3 regions of the Bradyrhizobium sp. CCBAU 25360 genome follow, and region 2 is predicted to be linked to each of the others. Evidence: riboswitches for the same ligand, from Rfam matches in the RefSeq annotation. Region 2 holds a riboswitch; each other region holds the start of a gene.

What was found. A riboswitch is a leader RNA that binds a small molecule or an ion and turns the genes downstream of it on or off. The one in region 2 is predicted to bind cobalamin.
Region 1: another riboswitch for cobalamin. It lies ahead of metE (5-methyltetrahydropteroyltriglutamate--homocysteine S-methyltransferase); the one in region 2 lies ahead of XH81_RS25920 (TonB-dependent receptor).
Region 3: another riboswitch for cobalamin. It lies ahead of XH81_RS13460 (TonB-dependent receptor); the one in region 2 lies ahead of XH81_RS25920 (TonB-dependent receptor).

What each region holds. Positions count from the first base shown of each region.
Region 1 is NZ_LBJA01000001.1:823,629-834,001, forward strand. Features, by position in the region: partial or broken gene XH81_RS03660 (IS3 family transposase) at 949-1,091, opposite strand; gene XH81_RS03665 (hypothetical protein) at 1,129-1,383, opposite strand; gene XH81_RS03670 (hypothetical protein) at 2,758-2,919, shown strand; gene metE (5-methyltetrahydropteroyltriglutamate--homocysteine S-methyltransferase) at 3,430-5,775, opposite strand; cobalamin riboswitch at 5,877-6,079, opposite strand; gene XH81_RS03680 (nodulate formation efficiency C protein) at 6,763-7,485, shown strand; one part of gene XH81_RS03685 (IS5 family transposase) at 7,691-8,142, opposite strand; one part of gene XH81_RS03685 (IS5 family transposase) at 8,142-8,451, opposite strand; gene XH81_RS03690 (PAS domain-containing protein) at 10,009-10,373, shown strand, end outside.
Region 2 is NZ_LBJA01000042.1:392,585-402,957, forward strand. Features, by position in the region: gene cobF (precorrin-6A synthase (deacetylating)) at 1-595, shown strand, start outside; gene cobT (nicotinate-nucleotide--dimethylbenzimidazole phosphoribosyltransferase) at 606-1,658, shown strand; gene XH81_RS25915 (histidine phosphatase family protein) at 1,651-2,223, opposite strand; cobalamin riboswitch at 2,296-2,497, shown strand; gene XH81_RS25920 (TonB-dependent receptor) at 2,614-4,962, shown strand; gene XH81_RS25925 (PepSY domain-containing protein) at 4,975-6,396, shown strand; gene XH81_RS25930 (siderophore-interacting protein) at 6,446-7,114, opposite strand; gene XH81_RS25935 (O-methyltransferase) at 7,237-7,929, opposite strand; gene XH81_RS25940 (AraC family transcriptional regulator) at 8,036-8,884, opposite strand; gene XH81_RS25945 (hydantoinase/oxoprolinase family protein) at 9,468-10,373, shown strand, end outside.
Region 3 is NZ_LBJA01000036.1:107,143-117,515, reverse strand. Features, by position in the region: gene ilvD (dihydroxy-acid dehydratase) at 1-322, opposite strand, end outside; gene XH81_RS13465 (hypothetical protein) at 1,620-2,201, opposite strand; gene XH81_RS13460 (TonB-dependent receptor) at 2,265-4,493, opposite strand; cobalamin riboswitch at 4,608-4,822, opposite strand; gene XH81_RS13455 (hypothetical protein) at 4,866-5,129, opposite strand; gene XH81_RS13450 (hypothetical protein) at 5,243-5,452, opposite strand; gene XH81_RS13445 (hypothetical protein) at 5,591-5,767, opposite strand; gene XH81_RS13440 (adenylate/guanylate cyclase domain-containing protein) at 5,892-7,628, opposite strand; gene XH81_RS13435 (transglycosylase SLT domain-containing protein) at 7,945-10,131, shown strand; gene XH81_RS13430 (hypothetical protein) at 10,212-10,373, opposite strand, start outside.

The DNA of each region.
Region 1 (10,373 bases), on a different contig from region 2:
GCAAGATCTGAGCGTGTTCACGTCCCAACTTTCCGCTGAGAGGCGCACTCGACGAGCGTCGACCTGAAACGTGCGAGAGTACATCTAATTTTACTTAGCTACTTTGCGGCTCTGCGGCTCTGCGGCGCTTACGCTACAGTTTTTGGTTCTGGCAACTAGTTGATGCAGCATAACTTTGACAAGTTCTAACGAGCACACCTTCGCCAGCTATCAGGCTCCCAAAGCAATGGCTTTACGAGCCGCCGCCTCCGGTACTAGTCGAAGTAATCCTTGGACCCGTCTTCGCGGACCGCATCGACAGTAAAGCAATCCCCCCGGCAAAGATCCACCTATGGCGCTGCCGAGCCGGGATGACCGGAAAGCGATTGTGTTCAAGGATCCTGGCCAGTTCGGGGCCGGCGTCTTTGACTAAAACGAACGTCAGGAGGGACCGAAAGGACGTTGATATCTATGTAGAGGCCGGACAACAGCAGGTCGTCATCGTCGCAAGCTGGGGAATTAGTTTTGAATGGTTCGGGCGCGACTATCACTTGCGCATTGCTTCTGGCAAATAGTCGGTCATCGCTCGAGACCGCACCAACAGAAGGCTCATCGGTCGATGCACGATCACGTTAAGCTCCCGCAACGTGTCCACAATTGCTTCGACGTGCTCATTCAGTTCGTCGACATAGCGGTCCTCGATCCCGTGGCGGACCGGTGCGCGAGCTCAGGCACCTGCTGCCGCCGACGAGAGAACGCGGATAATACCAGTCCGAGCGAAGCTCAAGATTGTTATAAAGGAATAAGTCGCAAGAGAGTTCGCGATCATGAGCCGCATGATTGGTGGCCGTACCCACCACAACTTCCTTCAATCTCGACCACTCGTCGTACGAATCTAAAGTCACGCTTACCCGTATCGGCCGTGCGTTCAGGTTTCATAGCCGAGTCCGATCAAGACGCGAGCGTAGGCACAGTCTCATAGGCACGCTCGCCGAATACGTTATCGCGGGCAAGCAAGCCGTCCATGCTAATGGCGATGCCATGACTGGCGAGCACGCCGGTGAACGTCGCGGCCGTGAATAGCCTTGGTCGGTGCTTAAGATGTCGCGCTTCCGTGGAAAACTCAGGAAGTGCGAAACCCTTGCTTACTCAGGCGTCCTTGCGGGATGCTCGAAAGGCTGATGTGGACGGATTAGCTAAGGCAGGTGGGGTTCGAAGCTCCAATACATCGGCGAATATTGTCCAATCGCGGACACTCTTTTGCTTGCAAAATTCAGTCTCCGCCTGCTGAGCAGCAGCACTCAGGGAGACGGCATCGACCTTGAATGCTGCCTGGCACGCACGATGCTCGCCGCCGGTATCGTCACAAACGGTCTTAATAAACCGAACATTAAATGAAGGCATGCCCCTCGCTTCCCGTGGTTCGCTTATCGACTATTCTGCCATTCGCATCGCGAGTATTTGATCTGCCTCAAGTAGCCCCCCAAGAGGTCTGTCCGCCCATCCAAAGATCGATCAGATGTAACGGCACGGCACGAGCCGCTTGCGCGCAGATTTCTTATATACGCCGGCGAGGGACTATGCGCGCAGGCGATCGTGCGGCAATCAGGCCAGGAACCCGTCTTCCATCCGACGGTCCACTAGCCGCCCCCACGGTAAGCCGATCATAAGGATTGTCGCAGCCCACGTTTCGATGAGCCCAGGTCCAGGACTCCAGTGCCGAGACCTAAAGGTGGGATCAGCCCCGACAAGGCTACCGACGATGAAGGCGAACAATCGTTTGACCATCCGTGTGCACGGAGCAATGAGGAACAATGCTGCCGTAGCCCATGGAGCGTGAGTTGCGCCTCAAATCAACACGCTGGCGTGCTGCAGAGAGTGCGATGGATTCGCGCATGCCCGAGTTCGGACATGTGCACTGCCACGCGGGGATTTGCGGCACGTGCGGCCGCTCGAGGTCAACCACTCCCGGACGAACGAGGCTTTTGACCCGCATCAATGCTACGACGGCTGTGTCCTGATAGAGGTGATCTTCTAGTAAGGTCAGACGCATGGCAGAAAGAACGACTTGAGCCCATGATGCTCTCATGTCCAAGCACCAGCCATCACTTTTTAGGACTCCTTTCGGGCGCAGCCGAGCCGCGGGTTGATGACCTACACATGATAAGTTGCGCCGCTTGCGATGACGTCTACTTTATCGACCTGCGGACAGGCCCGATTATGGGCTCCGAGCAACGCTACGTCCCTCCTATTGGTGTCAACCGAATCCAGCGTCTTCGCGCTCTCGCTGGAGCACGTGCTACGCGCGCGAGAGCGCGGCTGAAGTCGCCCGCACTCCACGGGATGACGCCGCAGAACACGGAGTATCTCACCAACAAGGGACGTGACATGATAGAAAACCGGGCCATTTACCCCGCCACAAGCCAGATTGCTGGAGCTGCAGACCAGTTTAGTTCGTGCAGAACAGTTACAAATAGCGACAGCCGAGGCCTTGAGCTGCCCCAGATCCATTCGGCGGAAGCTCAGGCCTTGTTTGCCGGCGAAAATCCAAATATTCGCGAGCGGACAGTGTTCCGGACCAACGATGCCACCGACTGCCCTCTGCCGCGGCTCACGCCATCAAGACCGCGCGCCGTCCGGTCGAATCGCGCAGAGCCTGCTCGCGCGAACGCCAAGCGATGTTCGTAATGTTCACAAGGTTGTCTGAATTTGTCAGCTCGCAGCGATGAACTTTGTTCAGGATCAAATGGCGATTTGATCTGGGAGCGGCTCGAAATCATGCCGCCCTTCGATCAGGATCTGGAGATTGCCGTGATCGAGGGGAATTCAATTCACCGGGTGGTCTTTCCCTGCCGCCGGGCGTTCGGCGGATGGATCAACGCGAATACCGGAGAGCACGTCGCCGTGCAGCCAACGCATTGGCGTATCTGGCTCGGATAGCGGCGGCGATCCTGCACAATAGATTGGTGTGAGTTGAAGCAGGAACTGGCTTCGGCGTCCTCTCGTCGGACACTATGTGGGGTTCATCGAATGAGAGCGCCTGACGGGGAAACATGTCCGAGCGGACCGATGAGAAGCCCCTTGCGGTTACGTCCGGCATCACCCCTCTCATTGTTGTCGCAACCGTTCCCACTCTTCTTATGAGAGACACCACGGTGTAGATTTCGTCTCTCAGACCAAACGATCGCTTAGCACGGCATAAGGAGCTACGATAAACGTATCGATATGAGTCCATATTCTCGGCCAATGTTCTCGCCTTGGTGAACCGTCGGCTATTATCTTTCGGCCAAGTACCGCGAGCCGTCAGCGTCGTTTCTCCGGATGCACATCCGTTCCAACCATCAACTGGGGCCAAGCACTTTTTGTTGGCCCCAAGTCTTGCCGCGAGATTAAGGAGGGCGGTATTGACCACAAGCGAGTAGCTTGGTCGAGAACAGACCGAGCGCCGGATCAATGATTTTGCGGAGACGATGCAGCGCGCAGTTCGCGGGCGGCAGCGACCATGTTGGTAATCGCAGGCCGCACCTCCTCCCATTTGCGCGTTTTTAAGCCGCAGTCCGGATTGACCCAGAGCTGTGATTCTTGCAAACGCGTCCGAGCCAGCACCATCAGCTCCTTCATTTCGCTCACCTCGGGAACGCGTGGAGAGTGGATGTCGTACACGCCAGGTCCGATTTGATTTGGGTATTCGTACTTCCTGAATGCGCCCAGTAGTTCCATTTTCGATCGCGACGTCTCGATCGAAATGACATCCGCATCCATTGCAGCGATCGCACCGATGATGTCGTTGAACTCGGAGTAGCACATATGTGTATGGATTTGCGTCTGATCGGTAACGCCTGATGAGCAGATGCGGAAGCACTCTCCGGCCCAATCGAGATAGGCCTTCCACTCCGATCGGCGCAAGGGCAATCCTTCGCGAAGTGCAGCTTCGTCGATCTGTATCATGCCCGCACCGGCATTCTCGAGGTCGCGCACTTCGTCGCGGATCGCAAGCGCAAGCTGACGGCAGACCTCGCTCCTAGGAATATCATCGCGAACAAACGACCAGTTCAGGATCGTCACCGGTCCGGTCAACATCGCCTTCATTGGCTTGCTAGTTAGTGATTGCGCGTAACGCCACCAGTCCACAGTGATCGGCTTCGACCGCACTACATCGCCAAACAGGATCGGGGGCCGGACGCAGCGCGAACCATAAGACTGTACCCATCCCTTCCTGGTAAATAGGAAGCCGGCGAGTTGCTCGCCAAAGTACTGCACCATGTCATTGCGCTCAAATTCGCCGTGCACGAGGACGTCAAGACCGATGTCCTCCTGCCAACGTACGGCGCGGGCTATCTCCTCCTTGATGAACCTATCGTATTGCTCGTCGCTCAGCGCGCCTCGCGCATGCGCCGCCCGAGCATTTCTGACTTCTGTGGTCTGAGGAAACGATCCGATCGTCGTGGTGGGAAAAGCTGGTAGTCCAAAGCGTGCCCTTTGGATCTCGGAACGACGTGCAAACGGACTTGCGCGCCGGCGCATCGTCTGGTCGATTGCGCTCATCCGGGCAGCGACATTGGCATCATGGATCTTCGGCGAAGTCCGCCGGGCAGTCGCAGCGCATTCCGAATCGGCAAGAGCGAGCCCGACATTTTGGTCGCCAGCGAGTGCTCGCGCCAGGATCGCAAGCTCACGCATCTTCTGAACAGAGAAAGCAAGCCAGCTCTTGACGTCGGACGTGAGCCCGGTCTCGAGTTCAACATCGACCGGCACATGAAGCAGCGAGCAGGATGGAGCGAGCTGTACACGGTGCTTGCCGAGCTTCGCAATCGCGGGCTCCAACCGCCGACGGAGCGACGACAGATTCGATCGCCACACATTCCGGCCGTCGATGACACCGAGCGACGTTACGAGATCTCTTCGACCGACAGCAATGATCTGATCCAACAACTCTGGCGCTCGAACCAGGTCAACGTGCAGACCCGAGACTGGGAGGCTCAAGGCGGTATCCAAATTGTCGCCTAGGTCGCCGAAATAGCTGGCAACCATGATCTTGATAGCCGGTCCCTCTTTTGCGAACCGCTTATAAGCATGTAGCAGTGATTTTCGTACCGCTTCGTCCAGATCAAGGACCAGGCAGGGCTCGTCAAACTGAACCCAACTTGCCCCTCGTTCGGCCAATTCATGCAGAACCTCAATATAGATCGGTATCAAATCATCTAGTAGGGATAGGGGCTGGAACGCGCCATCGGCACTCTTGCCGAGTTTTAGGAATGTGACGGGCCCGATCAGGACAGGGCGGGTCTGAAAGCCGAGAGCCTTTGCTTCCTCATACTCTTCGATGGGTTTGCGAGAGCAAAGTCTGAACGCCTGTCCCTTGTAAAACTCGGGAACCATGTAGTGGTAGTTGGTATCAAACCACTTAGTCATTTCCTGCGCGGGTGCGCCAGACCCCCGCTGGCGGAGACCGCAACTCGTATCCTGGTCGTCGCATTGTGATCCGCGAGCCATGGCGAAGTACGTCTTGAGGGAAACGTAGTCTCCTTTCGAGGCGTAGATCTCCGGGATAGCACCAACCATGACACTTGTATCGAGCACCTGATCATACAGCGAGAAGTCATTCGACGGAATGATCGTGACGCCGAGAGATTTCTGACGAGCCCAGTTAGCTGCGCGCAGCCCGGATGCGTCCTCGAGCAATTGCTGTTCGCTGATCTTTCCCGCCCAGTAGCTTTCGAGAGCGAGTTTGAGCTCACGCCTTGGACCGATGCGTGGCGTCCCGAGCGTAGCAACCGGAAGAGAGAGAAGAGACATAGTGTTAACCCCTGTTGGGGACAAAGGCCATGGCGGACGCAGGCAGAGGAAGTCGCGCATGCGACGGCTGCTTGGCGCACCACCGAGACACCCCGCCCGTGGACCAATACATCGTCGGGGCAGGTCTCCTGGCTTGCTGGTCATCGCTGCTGTCCGGCCTTCCCGAAGCCGTGCTGGCTTCAGTGACATCGTTGGACAGTAGCTCGCCGCTCACAGTTGCGGGGGCAGCGCCGGCATTTGCACCGGCTTCCCTCTTAGCTCCGGATCAAGTGGGATTCGGAGAACCTCGACGACTTGGATTATCGACAGGAGGACTCTTCCGTCAACCTCTCAGATCATGTGCCAAGCTAATCTGCGACATCTAGGCGAATAACCGTGCCTTTCTATGAGCAGCGCAATCTAGCAACATACGGGACGAGCAGGTTGACTTGCGTGCTAACCAGACTTCAAAGTTCATCGATTAAGTCGGCTTCGTGTCGCCAGCCATCATGTAGGCCGCACGCCGACGCCAACGATCGCGTACCAGACGGTTCAATGACGGCAAACGCACTTGAAAGGATCCACAAACTGCGGCCGATACACTGAATGGAAACATCGAAGCGTGCGCAGGTTGGAAAGTCGACAAGAGGGACATAAAACCCGTGCAACTCTCCGCCCTCTCCCTGGCACAAAGAATGCAAGCCGCTCGACATACCCAGTCTCTCTTGCTCGGTATGTCCAGCTCAGCCAATTGAAGCTGTCGCGGGCTAGGGAAGTTAGCGGCGCGTGACATAGAGGGGAGCGGCTGCCCGCGCGGGATAGCCACGGGTGCCCCGTCGCCTCTCCGTAAACTTCTTGCGCCCGCTCATAGCAGCTTCAAGGTTGCCAGCTTTGAAAGATGTACGGATGAAACGCGATAGGCCGAGGGTTATGAAGAGAATGTCGGGAAGACCCGCGCTATGGCTTGCCCTGGGCGGACTTCTAATGTGCCTAGCCTGGCCGGCTGCCATGAGCAACACCATTGGCGCCAGCGACAACCCACTTGTCGAAAGACTCAAGTCAACGTGGCGAGCGCAAGATGGTGAGACGATAGAACAAATCATCTCCAATGTCTCGAAGGTGGCACAGTTCGTCCCTCAGATGTGGGGGGTCGTTGAACTTGGCGAAAACGACTATGTTTTCGTTTCGTGGACCAGGCACCGAGACAACAAATCAGACGAACAGTACGCTATCACCTGGAAAGTCGCGCTCGACGGTACGATTGAGCTTGCGTCAACCTATGCGAAGCCGATGGAATTGGGCTGGCGTGCCCTAGCGCTCTCGTTGATCGCCAAAGAAGTCGCAGATGGTGAAAGGGACGCAAACTTTAGCTTTCTGCATGATCCAAGTAACTTCAACTTTGTGACTACGCCGCAAGGCCGGCTCGGCGATCTTCTGCGGCAGGGCCGATGCACTATCATTGAACCTGTTGGGGTAGACTACTTACCCAAGCAGAATGACAAGCCGAACGAGAAAGGCGATCTATGGCGCATTCTGCTCTTGGTGAATTGCGATATCCAAGGACCACGTTATTTTACACACAACGGGGTCATCACTTTCGAGAAGAGCGAAGGCCAAGATTGGGAGCCACAATCCTCTTTTGCCAAGCGCATCGCGAAATTTCCTCCGGGCTCCTGGTTTCAACGGACCGAGCCAAAGGAAGAGGAAGACTTAGGGGACCGAAGGCCTTAGTAGACGGCCGCGCAGAGCAACATCGCACCGCAGCTGCCGTACGGTCGAAAGCCTCGTACCAACTGCAAGACATACCCGCTCCGCAGTTGCGTTGCTTACGGCTCCGCAATAGTCCGGCTGCCCTTCTCGCAGCAGTTCGGCCTGCCCTACGAAAGGTCAAGCAGCATGATACTTTTCCGCCAGGTGTCGAGCTCAGCGGCGCGTACTAGGACGCGGACTCATTAAGGCGCATCCATAGCCTGATTGACGCGAGTTGAACGAATGCGAGGTAGTTGGCAGCGAGCCTGTCGTAGCGCGTCGCCACCCGACGACATTGTTTGATCCTATTGAAGAACCGCTCGACCTGCTTGCGAGCACGATAGAGATAGGGGCTGAAGCAGATCGGATCGCTGCGATTGCTTTTCGGCGGGATGTTCGCCCACGCACCCTTCTTCCTGGCAAGCTCCCTGATCCAGTCCGCGTCATAGCCACGATCGGCAAGCAGCATTGACCCGGATTTCAGACGAGACAGCAGTTTTCCGGCGAGTCGAACGTCATGGGCCTCACCGGGGCTCAGCGCCAACCGTACTGGCAGACCATTGCCATCGACCACCGCATGGATTTTGCTCGTCAAGCCGCCGCGGGACCTTCCCATTGATTGGCGCTGGTCCTTGTGATGCAGGCTCCATGCTGATGCACGCGGACAATGGAGGTGTCGATCATCTGGACAGCGGCATCATGGGCAGTGGAAAGCGCTTCTATGATGCAGCCCCAAACACCGGCCCGCCGCCACCTGACGAAGCAATTGTAGCAAGTGGTGTATGGGCCAAACGCCGTCGGCAGATCACGCCAGGGTGCTCCTGATCGGAGGATCCAGAAGATGCCATTCAGGACCCGTCTGTCGTTCACTCGAGGAACACCACGCGGCTTGTTCGGCAGCATCGGCTTGATGGTGGCCCATTCATGGTCGGCGAGTTCGTAGCGCATGATTCGAGCCCTCGGTGAGTTTGAATCACGGCAGTCCGGCCAAATGCAACGCTTTTGGCCCGCTCCTGGTGCGGCGCTTACGGACAGGAGCGGACATCAACCAGCCCTCCATCTCTGCCAAATGCGTCGAAAATGACCCTAAGCGGGCGTTGTAAGTCCCCTTACCTCGCATCAGGGACACGCGGCTGGCCGTCACAACCGTTTTTTAACCCCGCCCACGAAATGGTACGAACTTAGCTTATGATGGTGCTTTGACGCTGCTGGACTGTTAGGCGGATCGTATCACCGCACGACCCGTGGCATCTACCGGTGATGCGAGCCCGGTTGCTCCCGCCCTAAACTGGCGAGGGGCCATGTGCGACAAGTGCGACCAGATCGATGCCCGAATTCAAAAGCTCCGCATCCTCATCTCTCCGGGCCTGGAATCTTTTAGTCGCGTAATGATCGAAGCCGCCATCGAGGCGTTGCACGCAGAAAGGCAGGCATTCCAGTGCGAGGGCAGTTCGTCTTCATCCAACGGGTAACCTTTCGGCTGCGCGGGCCCTCGTTGAGAGCATTCGAGCGTTCGAAGGCTAACGGCGCTCGGGTCAAATCTCCAAGTGCCCCTCAGCGGATCCGCGGCGGTGTCCGCCGGTCTGTCCGCTTGCCCCCTGCGGAGGTTCCGGTTCGCTCGGCGAATGCGATGCCCCCGAGGGAGTGGAGGCGGCCTAACTCAAGTTATTGAAGTGCGATCGAACAGGCTGATGATCAGCACAATGGACGAACTCCTAAAACGCGCTGCTCTAGCTATCGCAGACAGCCAAGCGCTTCAGCACCATTGGCGCCTTCTGTTCGAAGAGCAGAGGTTTGAGCGAGTGCAACTCCGACGCTCAGTTCTCGAAAGTGCTCAGGCGAGGGTCGAGAGCAAGGCGATGCGCGAAAATGGGCAACCCTAATTGCTGTGAAATGAGATCAATCCATGGTAGTCGTCCTCTATCACCGGCTGAGGCCCTGCCCGTAGGCGCTGGTGGCTGAGAGACAAGCGAGCTCCCGCCTGCTGGATCAGGAGGAGCCGATGTCGAAATCATCGGACGACAAGCGCTTTGCCGACAGCCGCTTTCCGCATACGGGGATTGACGCGCGGATGGTCGCTTGGTCTCGTGAGTTGTTGGCTCACTCCGAAGCTCTGCTGCGAAGGCCAGCCCCAACGGTCTTTCTTGGAGGCGGCCCCTACAAACCATGGCCAAAAGCAGAAGACGAGTAGAAAATGAAGTAGGCCATTCGCTGCTCTGAAGGCTAGTGAATGTTGCCTATTGGCCCAACCCGGTCCTGCAGCACCGTTCGCCGACTCGTCAGCTCGTGACCATTGGCAGACGTGCTCACCTGACCTCAGGTTCTGGAGACGAGCGGACGCGAATGGGGCAGAGAGGTTCCTTCGCGGGAACGCCACAATCGCACGGCGTCTCCATGGTTGGGGTAAAGGTCCGTTTCAGCTAGGATTGAGCGTAAGGGGCATCTCAGAAAGAGGTTCGATAAATGACGACTGTGCAACCGAACTCCCGCACGCCAAGAGCTCTGATGGCCGGGGCACAGGATGCGTGGCATCGATCGTTCGAGCATTCGCCTGTACCCGCCCTTCTACTTACGCCGGATCTGAAGATTGTTGATGCCAACGACGCCTACCTCATCGGCGTCTCGCGCTCGCGGGATACGCTTGCCGGTTTAGATATGTTCGACGCCTTCCCTGACAATCCGCACCTGGCACTTGCCAACGGGGTTGCCAATCTGGCCGAGTCGTTTGGCAAGGTCCTTCAGGAAATGCGCGGTCAGGTGATGCCCTTGCAAAGATATGACATCCAGCCCGAAGGTCGACCTTGGCAGGTTCGCTATTGGCACCCTAAGAACTGGCCGGTTCTCGATGGTGATGGCGGGATCGTGGCGGT
Region 2 (10,373 bases):
GGACGTGCTCACCAGCGACGAGACAATCATTGCCGAATTCGATCTTCCCGTGCGCGACGCTGGTGAAGCTGACTATCGCAAGGGCGTGGACGATTGGCACGATGCGGTTGCCGCGACCTGGTCGAAAGCGATCGCAAACCATCTCGAGGGTGAGGGCAAGGTTGCGCTGCTGATCTGGGGCGATCCCTCGCTCTATGACTCCTCGCTGCGTATTGCACGACGGCTCAATCCGTTGCCGACGATCGAAGTCGTGCCCGGTATCACCTCGATCCAGGCGCTGTGCGCGGCCCATGCGCTGCCGCTCAACGATATCGGCGAGCCCTTTCTGGTCACGACGGGGCGGCGCTTGCGCGAAGGCGGCTGGCCGCAAGGTGTCGACACCGTGGTGGTGATGCTCGACGGCGGCACGGCGTTCCAGTCGCTTGATCAAGCCGGGATTCAAATCTATTGGGGCGCCTATCTCGGCATGCCCGACCAGATCGTCATGTCAGGCGTGCTCGCCGAGGTCGGCCCGCGCATCGTGGCGTTGCGTGAGGAGGCGCGCGAACGGCACGGCTGGATCATGGATAGCTACGTTCTCAAGCGCAGGCCGTAAGCGAGGCAGCATGCTCCCCGAATGGGTCACCCGAAACTGCCCCGACGTCTCCGCCGTCCATCGCGAGGCGGCCATCGCGCGGCAGGCGCAACTGACAAAGCCGACCGGTGCACTCGGCCGGCTGGAGCAGCTCGCAATCGAGCTTGCGGGCCTGCAGGCGACCGAGCAGCCGCGTGCCGCGCGGGTGCCGATCATCATCTTCGCCGGCGACCACGGCATCGTCGCGCAGGGCGTCTCGGCCTATCCGCAAGCCGTGACCATCGCGATGATGGCGAATTTTGCCTCCGGCGGTGCCGCGATCTCGGTGCTGGCGCGTGAGCTTGGCTCGAGCCTGGAGGTGGTCGACGCCGGCACGCTGGCACAGGACGAGATGGCAGGAATTGTCACCGACAAGCCGCGCCACGGCACACGCGATTTCAGCGTCGAAGCCGCTCTCGCACCCGCCGAGCTGGCGTTTGCCTTCGAGGCCGGCCAGCGCGCCGTCGCACGTGCGGCTGCCCATCAGCCTGATCTCCTGATCTTCGGCGAGATGGGGATCGGCAACACCACGACGTCAGCGGCGATCGCGGCGAGCCTGCTCGGCATCAGCGCCGAGGAGATCGCGGGGAGCGGCACCGGCGTCGATGCGGCCGGCCGCGCACATAAGGCCCGTGTCATCGATGCTGCGATCGCGCGTCACGGCGTTGGCGGCGCTTCGCCGGAAAAAATCCTATGCGCCGTTGGCGGCCTGGAGATCGCGGCGATCTCAGGTGCGATCATCGCGGCCGCGCAGCGCCGCATCCCTGTATTGATCGATGGCTTCATCGTATCGGTGGCGGCGCTGGCGGCGGCACGTCTCAATCCGTCGTGCCAGCCGTTCCTGCTGCCGTCGCATCAATCGGCGGAGCAAGGGCATCGGCTGGTGCTGCGCGCGCTGAACGTGCAGCCGTTGATCAGCCTCGATCTCCGGCTCGGCGAGGGATCGGGCGCCGCCATCGCGCTGCCGCTGGTGCGCCTCGCCTGCAGCCTCCACAATGGCATGGCGACGTTTGCGCAGGCCAATGTGCCGGATCGTCCTAGCTGATCCGGTGATTGACGGAGACGACGCGCCAGCCGCTCAGGAGGCGATCGATCCGGGTCAGCGACAGCGGATCGACCACGAAGCGCAAGGCCGCCTGCGGCGTCAGGTCCAGCGCGATGCAGAGTGCGGCGCGGATGGTGCCGGAATGCACGACGAGCGTGGCCGATCCGGCTGCGATCCGCGACAGGCCCAGCCGGACACGCGCGACCTGATCCGCAAAGCTCTCGCCGCCCGGCGGTCGTCCGCCAGCTGGATCGTTCCAGAACTGCGCATAGGCCTCACCGCGGGTCGCCTCGAGTTCGTCATGGCGATGGCCGGTCCAGTCACCAAAATCCTGCTCGCGGAATTCACTGACGGGCTCCGGCTCGAGGCCCAGCGCGCGCGCCGTCTCGACCGTACGCCGCGACGGGCTGGCATAGCCGGCGGCATCCGGTGGCAGGTGCCGTCGCACAGCGTCCAGTTGCGCGCGATCGCTGAGATCGGCCGGCGCGTCGGACGCGTGGATCGTGCCTGTGACGCCCGCGACGGGCGCGTGCCGTATCAACCAGAGGAAGGTCTCGCCTTCCATGCTCATCTCCAAGGAAGTTGGTCGTTGTGGCCATAACGCCGCAACTGGCACATTGACTCTGTTGTGATGGTAATCCTAGATGCTCGCGACGGTTTCCCCGAGAGGGGATGAAAAGGGAATACGGTGCGGGGACATTGTCCCCAACGCCGTGGCTGCCCCCGCAACTGTGAGCGGATAATCCTTCGTCAGAAGCCACTGGGTCCTCGGTCCCGGGAAGGCGACGAAGTGGTGATGACCCGCGAGCCAGGAGACCTGCCGTCAGCCGTGGTCACACGCGAAGATGTCGGTCGGGGAGTACAGACATTCGGCTTCATCGGACGGCTGAAGGGCCAAAAGGTGAGACCTCGTTCGCTGTGACGTGCCACTGACGTCATACCGAGGCCCGAAACCGTGTCTTCCATCCGTATCGTACGACCGCGAAAATTCCTGCTCGCCTCCGCGGCACTCACATCCTTTGCCGCTCTCGATCCGCCCGCTGCGCTGGCGCAGCAGGCCCGAGAGCCCCTGCCGCCGGTCGAAGTGTCGCCGGCCCAATCCCGCAAGCAGGCCAAGCCTGCCGGCCGGGAGGCGCAGAGCACGCGCCGCGCAGCAGCGCGCAGGCCGGCGACCGCAGCAGCGATGCCGAAGCCTGCCGTGCCGACTGCGGCACCCCCGACGCCGCTCAACAGCAATGCCGTGGCCGAAAGCGCCTCGCGGCTCGGCCTGACGGTGCGCGAGACGCCCGCGACCGTCGAGGTGATCTCCGCGGAGACCATGCGCGAGCAGGGTTATCGCACCGTGTCCGACGTGGCGCAGGGGGCGGTCGGCGTCACCTCCGGCGATAATCCGGCCGAGCCTTCCGCCTTCTCGATGCGCGGTTTCACCAACAGCCAGATCAACACGCTCTACAACGGCATCAAGATCGGTCCGCAGAACATGACCTCGCGGATCATGGACACCGCCAATCTGGAAGCCGTGGAATTCCTGAAGGGCCCGGCATCGCTGATCTCGGGCGAGGGCGCCGCCGGCGGGGCGATCAATTTTGTGACCAAGCAGCCGCACACGGGAGCGATCCGGAACGAAGCTGATTTCTCCTGGGATTCGCTCAGCTCGTTCCGCGCGCATTACGGCTCGGGCGGCAGCACCAATGTGCAGGGCCTCGACTACCGCTTCGACATCAGCCGTTCGGCGCTCAACGGCTTTGCCGACGACACCAATACCAAGATGCTCGATGTGTCGGGCCAGCTCAACTATCGCATCTCGGACAGTCTCAAGATCTGGGGCGCGATCGAGTATCGCGAGGATCGCTCGAAAGCCTATTGGGGCGCGCCGCTGGTGCCGATCGCTTTCAGTGGATCGCACGCGACGACGGGGATCGTCTCCGGCAACTACTTCAACAGGACTGATCTTGGGGCTGTCACGATCGACGACCGCACCTTCAATACCAACTACAATGTCCTCGACAACCGCAATGTCGCGCAGGAGGTGTGGCTGCGCGGCGGTTTCGAGCTGAAGCTGGCGCCGGACCTGACGCTGAAGAGCCAGGCCTATGGTTACGGCGCCGAGCGCACCTGGTTCAACAACGAGGTCGAAGCGTTCGATTCCACCAACAACCAGGTGTATCGCGAGCGCTTCTATGTCGCGCACAGCCAGCGCCTCGTCGGCAACATCACCGATTTGATCTGGGACACGAATATCGCAGGCTTCGACAACCGGCTGGTCACGACGCTGTCGTCGAGCTATCTCGATTTCGTCAGGCCGGGCGCGGCAAACTTCCCGAACGATTATGTTTCGCTGGTCGATCCCAACCGCGGCTTCTACGGTTTGCTCACGACCAAGCAGCAGACCGCGCGTATCGACAACGAGGCGCTGTCGTTCGAGGACCGGCTGAAGCTGACGCGGACCTTCGCGCTGATCGGCGGCCTGCGCGTCGAGCACATCGGGCTCGATCGCAACTCGACGGATGCCGCCGGCCTGGTGAACGCCGGCTTCCCGTTCACGAAAGACTGGGCGCCGGTGACGGGCCGCATCGGCTATACGTGGGAGGTCGTGCCCGGCATGACTTTCTTCAGCCAGTACGCCACCGGCGCCGACGTCTCCGCGAACACCAGCTTCCTGTTGTCGCCGACCCAGCCGCTCGACCTGACGACCTCGCGTACCTACGAGACCGGCGTCAAGCACCTGTTCTGGGACAACAGGGCGGAGTGGTCTTTCTCGGCCTACGACATCGTGCGCAAGAACGTCTATGCCGCGGCCGGCGGCATGGCGCTCAACATCGCCGGGCGACAGGAGTCGAAGGGCGTCGAGCTCGCCGCTTCGGTCCGTCCGATCGATCCACTGCGTCTGTGGGGCAACATCGCCTATGTCGACGCCCGCTATGCCGACTACAATTTCGTCGGCGGCTCGTTCTCCGGCAATACGCCGCCGAACGTGCCGCGCATCGTGGCGAATGCGGGTGCATCCTGGCGCTTCTTCACGCCCTGGCCGGTGGAGCTCGGCATCACCGGCCGCCATGTCGGCGACCGCTACAACACCGATGCCAATGTCGTGACGATGAAGGCGTATACCGTCGCCGACGTCTACGCCTTCGTCGATATCCCCAAGACGGTATTCAACGCGGTCGACCAGGCCCGCCTGACCTTCCGCGTGCGCAACATCACTGACAAGCGCTATGCGATCTGGGGCGATCCATTCTATCCCGACCAGATCCTGCTGGGCGCGCCCAGGACCTATGAGCTCTCCGCCGCGTTCAAATGGTAGGGCGCTGAACGGATGATGAGCGCGATCGTCGTTACGCATCGCTGGCTCGGGATCGCGTTCTGCCTGCTGTTCGCGATGTGGTTTGCGACGGGGATCGTGATGCACTTCGTTCCGTTTCCGTCGCTGACGGAAGCGGAACGGTTTGCCGGCCTTGCGCCGGTGGATCGTGGAGCGGCGAGGATCCCGGTTGTGGAGGCGGTCGCTGCGAGCGGGGTCGCGGGCGCCGTGCGCGTCCGGCTGATCCAGCGGAGCGATGCAGCGGTCTACATCGTGTCGGGATCGTCGCGCGTGCGCGCGGTCCGCGCTTTCGACGGAGCGGATGCGTCGGTCGCAATTGCCGATGCTGCGCTTGCCAGCGCGCGGGAGCACGCGCGCAATCGCGGGCTCGATGCCGCGCGGGCCGCGGTCGTTGCGCGTTCGGACTACGATCCGTGGAGCGTGCCGAACGGCTTCGATCGCCACCGGCCGCTGTTTCGTGTGGCGCTCGGCGATGCTGCCGGGACGGAAGTCTATGTTTCCTCGTCCACCGGCGAGGTCGTCCTGGACACGAGGCGGGGCGAGCGGGGCTGGAATTGGGCCGGCAGTGTGCTGCACTGGATTTATCCGACGGTCCTGAGAAGCAACTGGTCGCTGTGGGATCGCGTCGTCTGGACGCTGTCATTGCTGGCCTTGATCGCGGCGATGCTTGGTGCGGTGCTCGGGATCGCGCGGGTGCAGCTGCGAGGGCGCCGGATGTCCTCGCCCTATCGTGGCTGGCACGCGTTGCACCACGTCATTGGCCTCACGGCAACAATGTTCGTGCTGACATGGAGCCTCAGCGGCTGGCTCTCCATGGATCACGGCCGGCTGTTCTCGCGCGGACAATTGACCGCGGCCGAATCCGGCGTGATGAACGCGTTGCCTGATTGGGCGGCTGCCTCATGGCTCGATCGGCAGCCGATATCGCCCTCGGCCCGGGAGATCGAATGGTTTGCCTTCAACGGCACTGTCTACCGGCGCGACCGGGTGGGCCTCGACCGTCAGGTCTTGATCAAGGCAGGGGACGCGCCCCGCGATGGACCAACGGAATTTCTGGACGTGCATGAGATCCAGAATCTGGTGGCGCGCCTCGCCGCCGGCTGCGGCGCGCCGTCCGTTCTTGCTGGCAACGACGACTACCCCGCGCAATCAGCTATTCCCGGTGCGCCCCTCTACCGCTTGCGCTGCGGCGACCTCTGGTTCGATATCGACGGTGCCGATGGCAGTGTGCTGCAAAGGCTGGATGCCTCGCGGCGAGCCTACCGCTGGTTCTACAGCGCGCTCCACACGCTCGATTTTCCGGTCCTGCTGGCGCATCCACGTCTGCGCGATACCCTTATCGTTGGACTGTGTGCGTTGGGACTGGCGTTCTCCGTCACCGGGATCGCGATTGGCTGGCGGCGTCTGCGGTCCTGACGGAGACCGCGTGTCTTGACCAACGGCCGGCGGTTCTATCGGCTCCTCTCTAGTCCAGGCCGGTCTTGCCCGTTGCCCAATAGGCTTTTGCCCTGATCCGCGATGATGCGACGCCGGCGGCCTTCAAGGCGCGGCCGACGCGCTGGATCGAGGATGCCTTGCCGGTCAGGACGAACTGTGCGCCGTTTGCGGCAAGGCGGAGCAACTCGGATTCGGCGGTTGCAAGATGGGTGTCATCGGCACTGCGTGCCATTAGCCTGGCGTGGCCGAGGCCGATGGAGTCCAGCACAAGTCTCGACTCCGCGATATCAGCGGCTTCGGACAGATGGAGCGCGCCGCCAGCCTGCAGGCTGTCGCGCAACGCCGCCGCAAGGCCGAACGAGGTTTCATCGCCGAACAGAACGATGGGCGCTTGGAGGTCGGCAAGGTCGAGCGAGCGGCGTGGACCAAAGAACTGGCAACTGTCACCTTCGCGCAAACTGCTAGCCCAGCGGCTGCCGGGGCCTTCGCCATGTGCAAAGGCCAGCAGCCGCGTTCTGCCGTTGCCGGCGTCCCACCACATCGGCGTATAGGTGCGCGCGCTCAGGCCCGAGCCCATCGCGACCTGGATCTTGTCGCCGGCCGCCCAGGCGACGTTTCTGAGCGCTTCGCCTTCGAGCTCGACGAGCCGGAAGTGCGGCGAGAGCGTCTTGATGCCGGCAACGCGCGCAGGGCGCATCAGCCATCGCAGCAACATCCGCGTGACCCGTCCCTGCGGTGCCCGCGATGGCTCGGACGTTTGTGGCTCGTGAGCGGGCTCGTTCAAGTTTGGCTCCATCGCAGGGTTCACCGCCATGCCGATCATCTGGTCTTGATCGTGAATTCGTTGCCGCGTCCCGGCTCGAACGGCAGCGACAGTGAGAGGTAACCGTTCTCGGGATCGCGCACGTAGTCGATATAGCCCGAGGCTTCCTCGAGCGCGTTCTCGCCGACGATGAGCGCGCCGCGCTTCAAGTGCGGCTCCAGCAGCCTGAGAATGGGAAGATAGAGAGTGAAAGCGCCATCGAGCATCACCATGTCGATCTCGTCGCCAAGGCCGGAGCTGAGCGTTTCGCGCGCATCGCCGTGCCTGAACTCGACGAGGTCGGCGAGCCCCGCGGCGGCAAGATTCGCCCGCGCCCGCTCGATCTTGCCGGGTTCGAGATCGGTCCCGATCAGGCGGCCGCCACCGATGTCGCGCAAGCCCGCCGCCATGTAGATCGCGGAAATCCCCATCGAGGAGCCGAACTCGACGATGCGCTGTGCCTTGGAGGCGCGGACGCACATGTAGAGGAAGCGTCCGAACCGCGGAGAGACGCTCAGGAAATTGTCCGCAAGTCCGCGATAGACTTCGTTCAGATCGCGGCTCTCGGCCGCGATGGCCTTGCTGATGATCTCATCCCGGCTCTTCGCTTCGTTCGCGAAGGTTTGCATCAGTTGGCCGTCGGCGATCTCCGCTTCCTGATGAAGACGATGGAGGACGTCGGCGACGACGCCCTTGCTGAGTGAATCCATGTCGGTCGGCTCCTTGCGATGCGCCCGCCGGGCGCTTCGGAGCCTGGATACGAAATGGTCCCTCAGACCGCATTCCGCGAACGGGACAATCGATTGCGAATTCCGGTCAGTGTGCGCCGATGCGTCGTTCGGCCAGATATCGCGCCGGTGGCTTGCCCAGTGCCTTGCGGAACATGGTGACGAAGGCGCTGGCCCCCTCATAGCCGAGATCGAGCGCCACGGCCTGGACCGATGCGCCCTGGTCGAGGCGCTGAAGCGCGATCAGGATGTGGAGCTGCTGGCGCCAGCGGCCGAAGCTCATGCCGGTCTCGCGTTGCAGGATGCGGGTGAGGGTGCGCGGGGCGACGGCCATGCGCCGGCTCCAATCCTCGATCGTCGCGCGATCGGAAGGATCGGTCATCATCGCGCTGGCGATCCGGCGCAGCCTGGCATCGGCCGGCATGGGGAATCGCAGCTCTTCGGCGGGGGCCAGCGACAGCTGGTCGAGTAGCACCGCGGCGATCCTGCCGTCGGCGCCGTCGGGATCGTACATGACCGGCATGTGGGTGGCGTGCACCAGCAAATGCTCGAGCAAGGGCGAGATCGTCAGCGTGCAACATTGCCGCGGGAGTGCCGGCACCGCATCCGGTTCGACGAACAGGCAATGCATCTCGACGTCGCCAGCGACGCTGACGCTGTGCGGAACATGGCCGGGAATCCACACCGCACAGCGCGGCGGGACGATCCAGACGCCGTGTCCGGCCTCCAGCCTGACGATGCCACGCACGGACAGGACGAGCTCGTCCTTGCGATGCTCGTGCATGGCCAGCTCCATGCCCTTGGTGACCATGTGGCCCCCGAACGCGGCGACGGTGCGCGGCACGGTTTCAGGATCGAAATCCCCGAGATCATCGGGGTTCATATGGTCGTCGTTGAGCCGGAAGAAGGGCATGCAGGCGATGGTCGATCCGAACATGACTGGCGGGTTCAGGCAATATCTGGCCCGCGATCGCGACTTTCAACGCAGGATGTCCGAATCTCGATGGTTTCTAACGAGCTGGTCCCAACGGATGGCTGCGCTGTCGCCCATCGATTGGACCGGACGATATCCTCGCTTACTGACCGTACAATAAAGAAAGGCTGAGCCGCCTGCCGTGCATAGCTCATGGGCATCCGAACCTCGCGCAGCGCCCCTCGATCGCCTGCAAATTAGACAGGTGATTTTGGATGTTCGGATTGCAGTGCAACGGACGTGACGGTTTGCGCCGAAAAATCCGTGGTGCGATGCACTCTGCTGGTGTCCAGCAGTCGACATCTGCATGCTCTCCGCGCGGGCACTGCTGCACCAAAACGTGCAACCGAACTTGCAGCTCGCGGCGCCGGCCCGGCGGTTTGCGACAAACCTGGCTCTATCCCCACCTGACCGCTCTGTCGCACACTCGCGGACAATGGCAAGACAAGGGATGCATGATGAGCGCTCTCGGTTGGGCATTGGATGTCGCGATGGACGGTAACAGCCCGGCGTCCGGTTCGGACCTCATCCGTCGCTGCCCCCGCACATGAGCTCCTCCGAAAATCACTGGGAGGTCGGCACCGATATCGGCGGCACCTTCACCGATATCATCGCGATCCGGCGCGATTCATCGGAGGCGCGGATTGCAAAGGTGCCGTCGCGCCCCGACGCTCCGGTTCAGGCGATGCTGGAGGCGATCGAGGCGGTGGGCCTGCGCAGAAGCGAGGTCAGGCGCTTCGTCCACGGCACCACGCGCGTGACCAACGCCATCGTCGAGGGCCGACTGCCGAAGGTGGCGCTGGTCGCGACCGAGGGATTTGCCGATGTGCTCGAGATCGCGCGTTATCGCCGCCGCGATCTCTACCGTCTCGACATTCCGCCGAAATCGCCGCCGCTCGTGCCGCCTGAGCGCTGCTTCGGGCTCGCCGAGCGCCTCGATCACGAGGGACGGGTGCTGAAGCCGCTGGAACAAGCGGAGATCGAGCGCCTGGTGGCCTGGCTGAAGGAGACCGGCGTTCAGAGCGTCGCGGTGGCTCTCCTTCACGCCTATGCCAATCCCGTGCACGAAAAAATGCTCGGCGAGCGCCTCAAGGACGTCGTCGCCCATGTCTCGCTGTCACATGAGGTCAACCCCGAGGCACGCGAGTATGAGCGGACCTCGGCGACCGTGTTCAACGCGGCCGCGATGCCGATTGCGGTCGAGTATCTGAGCGAGCTGGAGCAACGCCTGCCGATTGGCCCCGGCCTGCAGGTGTTCCATTCCGCCGGCGCCATGATCCCGATCTCCGCGGTGAAACGTCGCCCGCTTGTGATGGCAATGTCGGGCCCGGCCGCCGGCGTCTCAGCGTCGGTCAGCATCGCGCGCCAGCTCGGCACGCCGCGCATGCTCACCTTCGACATGGGCGGCACCACGACGGACGTGTGCCTGATCGTCGACGGCCAGGCCGAGATG
Region 3 (10,373 bases), on a different contig from region 2:
CGATGCATTCGCGCGACGGCAGCGAGGAGCGCATGCCGTCATGCCCCATGGCGATGCCGTCGGTGACGGTGATGGTGCAGAACTCACGCGGGGTGCCGCCGGCCGACGCCACGCCCTTCTTCACCGCCTGCGCCTGGCGCATCAACGCGATGTTGCAGGGAGCGGCTTCATTCCAGCAGGAGGCAACGCCGACGAAAGGCTGGTGGATCTGCTGGGTGGTCAGACCCATGGCGTAGAAATAGGACCGATGCGGCGCGCGCGCAGGGCCTTCCGTCACGTGACGGCTCGGCAGCCTCTGCTTGATGTCGGTCTTCGCGTTCATCGCAAACCAGTTTCCTCGGTCAACCCTTTCAGACCCGAAAAATCAGAGCCAAGATTTGAATCGACCTTGGGATTTTCTCGTGGCCCTTCGAAGACCGCCGCTGCCCGTAAAACATTAGAGTGATTTTATTCATGTTCGGGTGTGGCCAAAAAGCGGCGGCGATGCGAACCGCCGGTGATGAGGGTTAAATCCGGGATGAGTGTTGCGGAGACAGCACAATCGTTACCGGGAAGACACGGGTTGGATTACTGCAATACCCTCAGGAAGATGACGATCCACAACTTCAGATTTTGTGGCACGCACACTGCGCCCAACTCCTCCTCGGCGACCAGGCGTGCGCAAGTGAGTCGGTGTGCCCTTCCGCTCGTTGGCTACTCCCTCCCGTATCCCGGACAAGTCGCAACGCGCGAGCGTTGCGGCGCAGAGCCGGGACCCAGAAACCACAGATAGCGCTCGCGGAGACATGGGCCCCGGCTCTGCAGCGCACCGGACGATGCTTTCGCATCGCCGGGGCGCTGCGCTGCGTCCGAGGCACGAGACGAGAGTTTGACGTAGGCTCTCTCCTGCTCGGCAATGACGGAGTATGAGGTGGCGGCACTCCTCCAACCTGCATTTAAATCGTAGACACGTCTTCGCGTCCTCGCGGCGGATTTCGCCCGAGCTTTGATTCAACTCTCCACCCTCCAATCCAAGAGGGCGCAGGGAAGGCCGGGTGCTGGCTCGCACCCGCGGTCCGCTGCGCGAAATGCACACGCAGAAAGAACCGCACAGCAGCGTACAGGTGTGGCCAATCACTCCGCCTTCGCTGCGCAGTGGCTGGACGGCTTATGCCGTGATCTCCCGGGAGCCGACCATTCCTTCTGGCCTCCCTCGCCCCGCGAATTGGATGATGCAGTCTGCCCGGTTGGGCTCGCTCGCACCTCCGCGGAAGCTTGACCGTAGCAACGACGGCCAGGACCACACGGTTTTGCCGTACGCGCGGCCCGCCATTTCGCCGCAGTTTTTCCTGGCCCTGTCGACGAAGCCGGAAACTTACAGACGAGACGAAGCCTGACAGCGCCGCTCGTCGCACGAAGCCTCGGGCTCACAGGGACACCCCGCCCTGCCCGCGCCTCTCGTGCCGACGCTGCCGCGTCCACCGCAAGCCCGGCTCGCGATGCGTGACGACACATGATCGCCCCTCTTGGTGAGCCGGGATGGACCACACATACGCCGAAACCGAATTTCGGTAAAGTGGAATATTTTCAGCGACGCGGATTGACAGAGGGCGACACAGGCTACGGCCACGAGCGGCCGCTCAGGCCGACATCGCACGCTTGCGTCCGGCCGGGTCGACCAGACGGACGATCTCGCAGATCGCGACGAGGCCGGCGAGCCAGACGGCGCAGGTCAGAGCGATGCGCGTCACGATGGCGGCGGTGAAGGCGCCCTCGCCGCCGAGGAACGGCGTCGCGGCGAGCAGCGCGATCTCGTAAATCCCGTAGGCGGCGATGAGCGTGATCGGCAGCGCCAACGGCGTGCGGCCCTGCGGCAGCAGGCCGAGCACCGCCGAAGCTGCCGCGGTCGCCAGAAGCGCAGCCGCGCCGATGACGAAGCCCCAGGCAATCGTGCTGGCATCAACGGGATAATGCAGCACGCCGAAACCGATGATCTGGTTGACGAGCCAGGCGCCGGTGACGACGAGCAGCGCCGGACGCTGCGGCAGCATCGCCGCGGCAATGACGGCGAAGGCCGCGAACGGCGTGGCGCACGCGAACGCAAAGCTTGCGAGCGCGCATGACGCCGTCAGCAGCGCAAAGCAGAACATCGGCGCAAGGCGCGGCGCGACCGGGTGAAGCCGGGAGCGATCGTCACCAGACGGCAGGATGCCGAGAGCCATGGTTGAATCTCCTTCTCTTCGAATTCTAGTCCGTTTGAGGGCGTGTGACGGCCCTGGCGAAAATCAGAACGTTGCGCCGGCCTTGAGCAGATAGGTGCGGCCGGGCAGCGGATAGGCGCTGAAGCGGCCGTCCGTGAAGGTGCTCGCGATGGCGTAGTCGTAGTAGAGCGCGTTCAGCACATTGTTGACGCTGAGGGACCAGAAGTAGCGCTCAACCTGGCCGCTGAGCTTGAGATCGATCGTGCCGTTGGCGGGGATCGGCTTCTGGGTGCCCGCCTGGTCGTTGTCCATGCGACGCTCGCTCCAGAAGCGCGCGGTGGCATCGAGCACCACGTAATTCTGCCAGATGTTCCAGGTGACACCCGCACTCGCCGTGTAGCGCGAGACCAGCGGCACGTCGTTGCCGGCCCAGATACCTTCGCGGAAGACCGCACTTGTATAGGCCACGCCGGAGCGCAGCAGCAGGGCGTCGTTGACGCGATAGGACAGACTGGTCTCAGAGCCGTAGCGGCGGGTCGGATCAAGATTTGTGTTGTAGAACAGGACCGGATTGAAATGGACCTCGTTGGTGAGATCCATCAGATAGAGACTGCTCTGCAGCTGCAACCCGCCGCCCTTGATGCGAACACCGCCCTCGATGTCCTGCGAGGTCTGGGTCTTGAGCTGGAACGTTTGCGGGATCGCAGCGAAGGTCAAGGGATCGAACGAAGGCCCTGAGGACAGGCGCTCGTCGACATCAGGCGTGCGGAACGCGCGCGCTACGCGGCCGAACAGCGAGACCTGGTCGTTCAGGCGATGCTCGGCGCCGAGATGCAGCGCATATTGGGTCTCGTTGCTCGTCAGCGGCAACGCGCCGATGTCGGCGTTGAACGGAGCTGCCGGGTCGAAATTGTCGCGTGCCGCAAGACTGACGTTCTGCAACCGCGCGCCGTAGGAGATGTCTGTCGTGGGGGCGATTCCCAATGTGTGCTGGAAATAACCCGCAACCGTCTGCTGCCTGAGGTCGTAATTGTGCCAGGGGGCGAGCCCCTGCCCGGCGCCGCGGTTCTGCTCAAAGCTCGCATCGTAATAGTCGATGCCGGTCAGAAGCTGCGACGGCATGCCGAGCAGCAGGCTCTTCACGCTGAGCCGCGGCGTGATCGACCATGTCGTCAGATGGGAACCGACATAGGTCGACGAGAAGAAAGCCGGAACCGGCGTCGGGCTGGAAAAGAACGCACTCTGCTGCTTCTTGTCGCGCACGCCGCCGTCGACGATGAGATCGACGCCGTTGACCAGGGTCTTGGTGAACCCGGCGGTCGCGCCAATACCCTGCTGGTTGGCATAGTTGAACGGCGTGCTGGTCCCCCTTCGGTTGGTCGCGACCTCATTGAGGCCGATCGAGGGATCGACGGTGCGGCCGCCCGGCAGTCGCAACTCCTGATTGTCGCCGGTGACGGTGAGAAAGGCCGTCAGGCCTGGCGTGGTGTAGTTGAGATTGCCGACGCCGTTCTGCTGCGAATAACGATTGTTGTCGCGATAGCCATCGGTCCTGACCGTGTTGCCATAGAACGAGGTCGACCACGGACCGGAATTGAGCGAGGTCGAAACGTTGCCGAGTCTGGTGTTGAACGAGCCGAAGCCGGCCTCGATGCGCGCGGTCACGGGCGGTCCGCCGACGCCGTTCCTGGTGACGATGTTGATCACACCGCCGACCGCGTTGTCGCCGTAGAGCACCGCGCCGGAATTGCCGCGCGTCACCTCGATGCGCTCGATGGAATTGAGCGGGATGGTGGAGAGGTCCACCTGCGCCATGTCGACGTCGTTCAGCCGCCGGCCGTTGACCAGCACCAGCGTGTTGGCAGTGGCAAAGGCGCCGAAGCCACGCAGGTCCACGCTGGTCTTGGCGCCGATCTGGCCGCCATAGAACGTCGTGATCTGGGCCCCCGGCGTTTGCGTCGCAATGATCTCGGCGAGCGTCTGCGATGGCGAATGCGCGATATCGGCTGCCGTGATGACGGTCGTCGCGGCCCCGACGATGCCGCCGCTGCCGGCGGCAGCCTCACCGCCGGAGCCGGATGAGCCGGCGCCATTGCCTGCCGGCGCGACATTCGTCCTCACCCCCGCCTCGCCATCGCCGATCGCCCTGGCGCGCGTTCGGTTCTGATCGTCGGACCTGGTCACCTCGATCGGCGGCAATTGCTCGGCAAGCGCCTGCTGGGCGAAGGCGGAGGACAGATCGAGCGAAGGGAAGGAAACGGATGCGAGCAGGCCGACGCTGAGGCGCCTGGCAGCAGGGACAAGACGGGACACAATGGTAACCTCGGTATGACGTCAGTGGCACGTCACAGCGAACGAGGTTTCACGGCAGAGCGATGGATTGCTCCGGTGAAGCCAATGTCTGTACTCCCCGACCGACATCTTCGCGTGTGACCACGGCTGACGGCAGGTCTCCTGGCTCGCGGGTCGTGACCTTGCGTCGCCTTCCCAGGACCGAGATTCCCAGTGGCATGAGACGAAAGATTCACCGCTTACAGTTGCGGGGGCAGCCGTGGCGTTGAGACAAATCCCTGCGTTGGGACAATCCCGCACCACATTCCCTTTTGATCTCCATGAGGAGAACCGTCGCCGATCATTTACGAGCCGTTCGCCCCGGGAGTCAATCGACCGTTGGGTGCCGGCCGCTCAGGTCCGCCCTCGCACCCGTTGCGCCTGGGCCCAGGCGGCAGCGACGTCGCGCGGCGGAACATCGACGCGCTTGATCGGGGTCAATTCGCCGGAGGCCGAGACGATCGCGGTCTCCTCGCGCCGGCAGCGCGTGCAGACAAAGCGCACCTCGTGTGGAGACGCCGTCCAACTCGACCGCTTCACGTTGGCTGCCATCGGCCAGGCATCGCAATGCGAGCACGACACCAGAAACCGGCCGGGATCGAGCATACCCATTTCCATCGGACTCCGCGTCCTGCCCACTTGCTTCAATGATTGACCCATGTGGATCGTTCCGGTGCCCAGGCACCGCCCATTCCACGGGTTGCATCCCTACAAGGCAGAAGGCGGTGCGCTCAGCGCGCGCCCTTGAGGGTGCAGGAGGTCGTGCAGGTGACCGTGGTGCCGCGATCGCACGATTTGCAGGCATTGACGCACTGGTTCATGTCGCGGGGATTGTAGCTGTAGTTCCGCATCGGGCAGGTCGGCGTCGAGCCGGTGATGTCCTGCTCCTGGTCGCAGGCCGCCGTCATGAGCGCGAATATGATCACGGCAACGAGGCGCATGTGATTGCCCTGTCAAGCATGGCAAATGACACTCGCGAGGTGCGCTGCATTGCAGCGAACCCCGGCCTTTCCACCACGAGCGATCGCTCGCGAGGTCAAGGATGCGCGCCAAACCTTAAGAACGGATTGCAGCCGGCGTCAGGCAGCAGCCTTGGTCGCGATCGCCTGCCGCATGTCCACCGCCAGCTGACGGTATTGCTCCGAGAGTTTCAGATAGAACTCGCGCTTGGTGCTGTCGGTGGCGAGCTTGGCGATCAGCTCGCATTCGGCGGTGAGCGTCTCGAACCGTTCCAGCCTGTCCTGAAGTTCCGTCATCGGCGTGTCCCCGTCAAACGCCTCAAGGACATCCAACCTAAGCCCGGGAAATAGGTCACGGCGAACATCGTTATCGAGTAGAAACGTTTTTTCCGGACAGGGCGAGCTGGCGCAACAAAAACGGCTATTTCTGCTCCAGCCGCCAGGCGCCGTCCCACCCCTCTTCCGGCGGCTTGGCCTCGAACTGCGCGATGCGGCCGAGCATCGTGCGCGAGGGGCCGTCGCCGGGGACGGCTTCGAGCGCGGCGTTGAAGGCGGCGCGGGCCTCGTCGAAGCGGCGGGCCCGATAGGCGGCGAGCGCTTCGGCATAATGCGTGCGCAGGCTGTCCTGCGCGCCGGTGAGTGCGCCCGCCCGCGCCATCACCTCGAAGATCGGCTGCGGCGCGCTCTGGCCCGCGACCGCCAGACGATCGATCTCGCGCAATTCGAGCCGCGCTCCGATCGCGTCGGCAGTTGCCTGCGAGATCAGGATGCGGGTTCCGTAGACCTTGTTGACGGCCTCCAGCCGCGAGGCCAGGTTCACGGCGTCGCCCATCACGGTGAAGCTCATCATCAGCTCGGAGCCGATGCTGCCGGTCAGGACCTCGCCGGTGGCGATGCCGATCCGCAGGTCACACGGCGCCGGCATGGCGCGGATGCCGAGCAGGTCGGGCAGCTGCTTCTGCAGCGCGGGCACCTGGTCGACCATCTCGGTTGCGGCGATGCCGGCCAGGAGCGCCTGCTCGTCCTCCTCGATGAAGGGCGGGCCCCAATAGGACATGATGGCGTCGCCGATATATTTGTCGATGATGCCGCGATTACCCCTGATCGGTCCGGACATCACCGTGAAATAGTGGTTCATCACCCTGACGAGGCCGCGCGGGGTCATGCCCTCGCTCATCGAGGTGAAGCCGCTCATGTCGCAGAACATGATGGTCATGACCCGGCGCTCGCCGTCGATCGCGACCTCGGGCCGGTCGATCAGCCCCTGCACCACCTTGGGATCGATGTAGCGGCCAAAGGTCTCGCGGATGCGCTCGTTGTGCCTGAGCTGCTCGGTCATGCGGTTGAAAGCCGCGGCGAGCTCGCCGATCTCGTCCTGCGTGGAGACGGTGATGGTCTTGTCGAAGCGGCCGGCCTCGACCTCGCGGGTGCCGGCGAGCAGCAGCCGCACCGGGCGCGTGATGCCGCTGGACACCAGGAGCGCAAAGGCAAAGCCGACGATCGCCGCGAGCAACGTCACGATGCCAGAGACGATGATCGCTTGGTGCTGATGGCCGATCACCTGCGACGTGCTGGCGAAGACCTGCTTGAGCATGTCGGCCCGGATCGCATCGATCTTCTGGTTGAACTGGTCGCGCAGCGCGTCGATATGCTCGAGCGTGATGCGCGCTTCCGCCATCTGCTGTGCGTCGATCTGGTTGAGGAGTTTCGCGTGGCTCTCCTTCTGATCGCGGCGCAGCTCGCCGACGGCGGTCTCGATGCGGGTCTCGATCCGTGCCAGCGCGGCGTTGTCGGACGGCGTGCGAGGGTCGTCTATGATCGCGTTGATCAGCTTGCGCGCGCGCTCGGCCTCCTCCTCGATCTTGCGGTCGGCGTCCTCGAACTCGCGAAGGCGCGCCGCATAGGCCTCCTCGTCCGAGGACGCCTGCATCTTCGTCATGATCATCCGCCGCAGCGCCACCGATCGCTCCAGCGAGCGGATGTTGACGCGCGCGAGATCGCCATAGGCCGGGATGTAGCGGTTGGTCAGCTCGTCGAGCAGGACGCCGACCTGGCTCGACATCACCATCGACAGTATCGAGGTGACCAGCATCAGGACGATCAATCCGAGGGCGATACCGACGATCTTGCGCCTGATCGACTGGTTGAAAATCGGCATAGCTGCAGGGACAAAGGCCAAAGGGACGAAGCAAGGGAACTCCATACACCGGATCTTGCTGCGGGAACACGCGCAATCTGGTTCCTCCTGGCGCCCAGACCATGGCCGGTCGTCGCGCGAGCCCGGATCGTTAACAAAGGTTAAAGGAACTGCCCCCCAGCGGAAGTTCCCTCGTCACATCCGTATTTTGCCGCATTGTTGCGACAGCGTGAGGAATGCGAAACGATGCCGTGGCATCGTTCTCGATGTCGTTGATTCTCAAGCCGCATGTCGTCGCGGACCTTGGTTTGTAGTGGTTTCGCAGGGGGACCATGGGATGAACCAGTGCCTACGCTCGCTCGCGTTTCTCGTTGCCGTGGCCGCAATGGCCCTCCTCCCCACCGAGCTGGCGGCGAAGAGCAGCCACAAATCGTCTGCGCCGAAAAAGTCGCATGAGGCGAAAGCCGGCAAGCAGCGACATGCCGTGGCCAAGTCCCGCCACGGCAAGCATGCCGAGGCCAAGCGCAAGTCGAAGAAGACCGGCGACGAGCCATCAGAGAAACCGGCCGCCCCGCCCCTCACCGGCGACCTCGCCGCGCTGAAGGATGCGATCGACCTCGCGCGCAAGGGCAAGACGGATGACGCGAGCGCGGCGCGCGACCGCATCACTGATCCCGCCGGTCAGAAGCTCGCCGACTGGTTCATGCTGCGCCATTCCGAGAGCACGGCGAATTTCAAGCGTTATGCCGCCTTCCTTGCCGCCAATCCGGATTGGCCGAGCAGCGCCCTGCTCCGCCGCCGCGCCGAGGCGCGGCTGTGGCAGGAGAAGGCCGACGCGGCCACCGTGCACAAATTCACCATGGACCGCCCGACCAGCGCCAAGGGCAAGTTCGCCCTCGCCCGCGTGCTGCTCACTGAAGGCGACGTCGACAGGGCTACCCGGCTCGTGCGCGAGGCCTGGCGCACCGACGAATTGTCCGAGCGGAGCGAGGAGGATTCCTACGAAGCGTTCCGCGATCTGCTCAACTCCGAGGATCATCGCGCCCGCATGGACAAGCGGCTCGGCGCCAAGGACTATGCCGGTGCGCGGCGCGCGGCAAAACGGCTCGGCGAGGATGCGCTGGCGATCGTCAAGGCCTGCGCCGCCGTCACCGGCAAGGCCAGCAAGGCCAAGGATGATCTCGAGGACGTACCGACTGAAGCGCGCCGCGATCTCGGCTATGTGCTGTGCCGCGCCCAATGGCACCTCCAGAAGGACCGCATCGACGACGCCGCCGAGGTGATCCTGGCCGCCGCGCCCGACACCATGGCCGCCCAGGACACCGACGCCTGGTGGCGCGAGCGTCGCCTGCTCGCGCGCAAGCTGCTGGACCAGGGCAAGTTCAAGACGGCGTATGACGTGGTGCGCACCGCCGCGGTGCCCGAGAAGGAAGTCTACCGCGTCGATTATCATTTCATGTGCGGCTGGATCGCGCTGCGCTTCCTCGGCGATCCCCAGGCGGCGATGGTGCACTTCGCCGCCATCGACGAAGGCTCGGCCAATCCGATCGCGCTGTCGCGCGCCCATTACTGGCGCGGCCGTGCCGCCGAGGCGATGGGGGCGACGGCCGATGCGCGCATGAGCTACCGGGCGGCCGCGCGCTATCCGACCGCCTATTACGGCCAGCTTGCGCGCGCAAAGCTCGGCCTCGATCGCATCGAGCTGCGACCGCCCTCGCCCGTGCTGGCCGCGCTCGACACCCCGCCCGCAGACGAGCGCGTGCGCGCCGCCGACATGCTCTACGGCATCGGCGAGCGCGACACGGTGTTCTATTACGCCGAGGATTTCGCCAGGGAGAGCACCGACGTGGCGGCCCTCGAGGGCCTCGGCGAACTCGCCGGACAGCGCCGCGATGCGCGCGTGATGCTGGAGGTCGGCAAGTCGGCGCTGGCGCGCGGGCTCGCCCTCGACCATTACGCTTTTCCGACCATCGGCATCCCCGAGCACCAGCAGGTCGCGCCCGCGATCGAGACCAGCGTGATCTATTCGGTGGCGCGCACCGAAAGCTCGTTCGACCAGCGCGACAAGTCGCCGGCCAATGCGGTCGGGCTGATGCAGGTGACGCCTGAAGCCGGCCGCGACACCGCCAAGCGCTTTGGCCTGACTTACGACTGGGACAAGATGGTCTCCGATCCCGTCTACAACACGCAAATGGGCGCGGCCGAGCTCAGCGCGCTGCTGTCGGAATATCGCGGCAACCAGATCATGACCTTTGCCGGCTACAATGCCGGCCGCGGCCGCGTGCGCGAATGGGTGCAGGCGCGCGGCGACCCCAGGGATCCCAAGGTCGATCCGGTCGACTGGGTCGAGCGCATTCCGCTGTCGGAGACGCGCAACTACGTCCAGCGCGTGATGGAGAACGTGCTGGTGTACCGCGCCAGGTTCGAGGGCAGCAGCATGATCGCCGGCAAGTCCGACCAGCGCGTCACGACGCAGGAAGTGAGCGCGGCACCAACGGGATCGGCCGCAGCCCCCTCGCCCTAGCCTCGCCACCGCCGGGGCTGGACGCGGCGCGGGCTGGACGCGGTGACTGCGGCCGACTGTTCTGCGCGGCCGTCATCGAGCTAGCCGTCACCTCCTTCCATGGTCAGAAGGTCGTACTCGCGCAGATATGCCTCGGCCAATGAGCGCGACAGCGCGCCCATCTGAATCATCCAGCCCCAGCTCGAGATCGCCGTCAGCACCGCGAACGCCTCGAACGGGCTGCGGGGCCACAGCATGTCCAT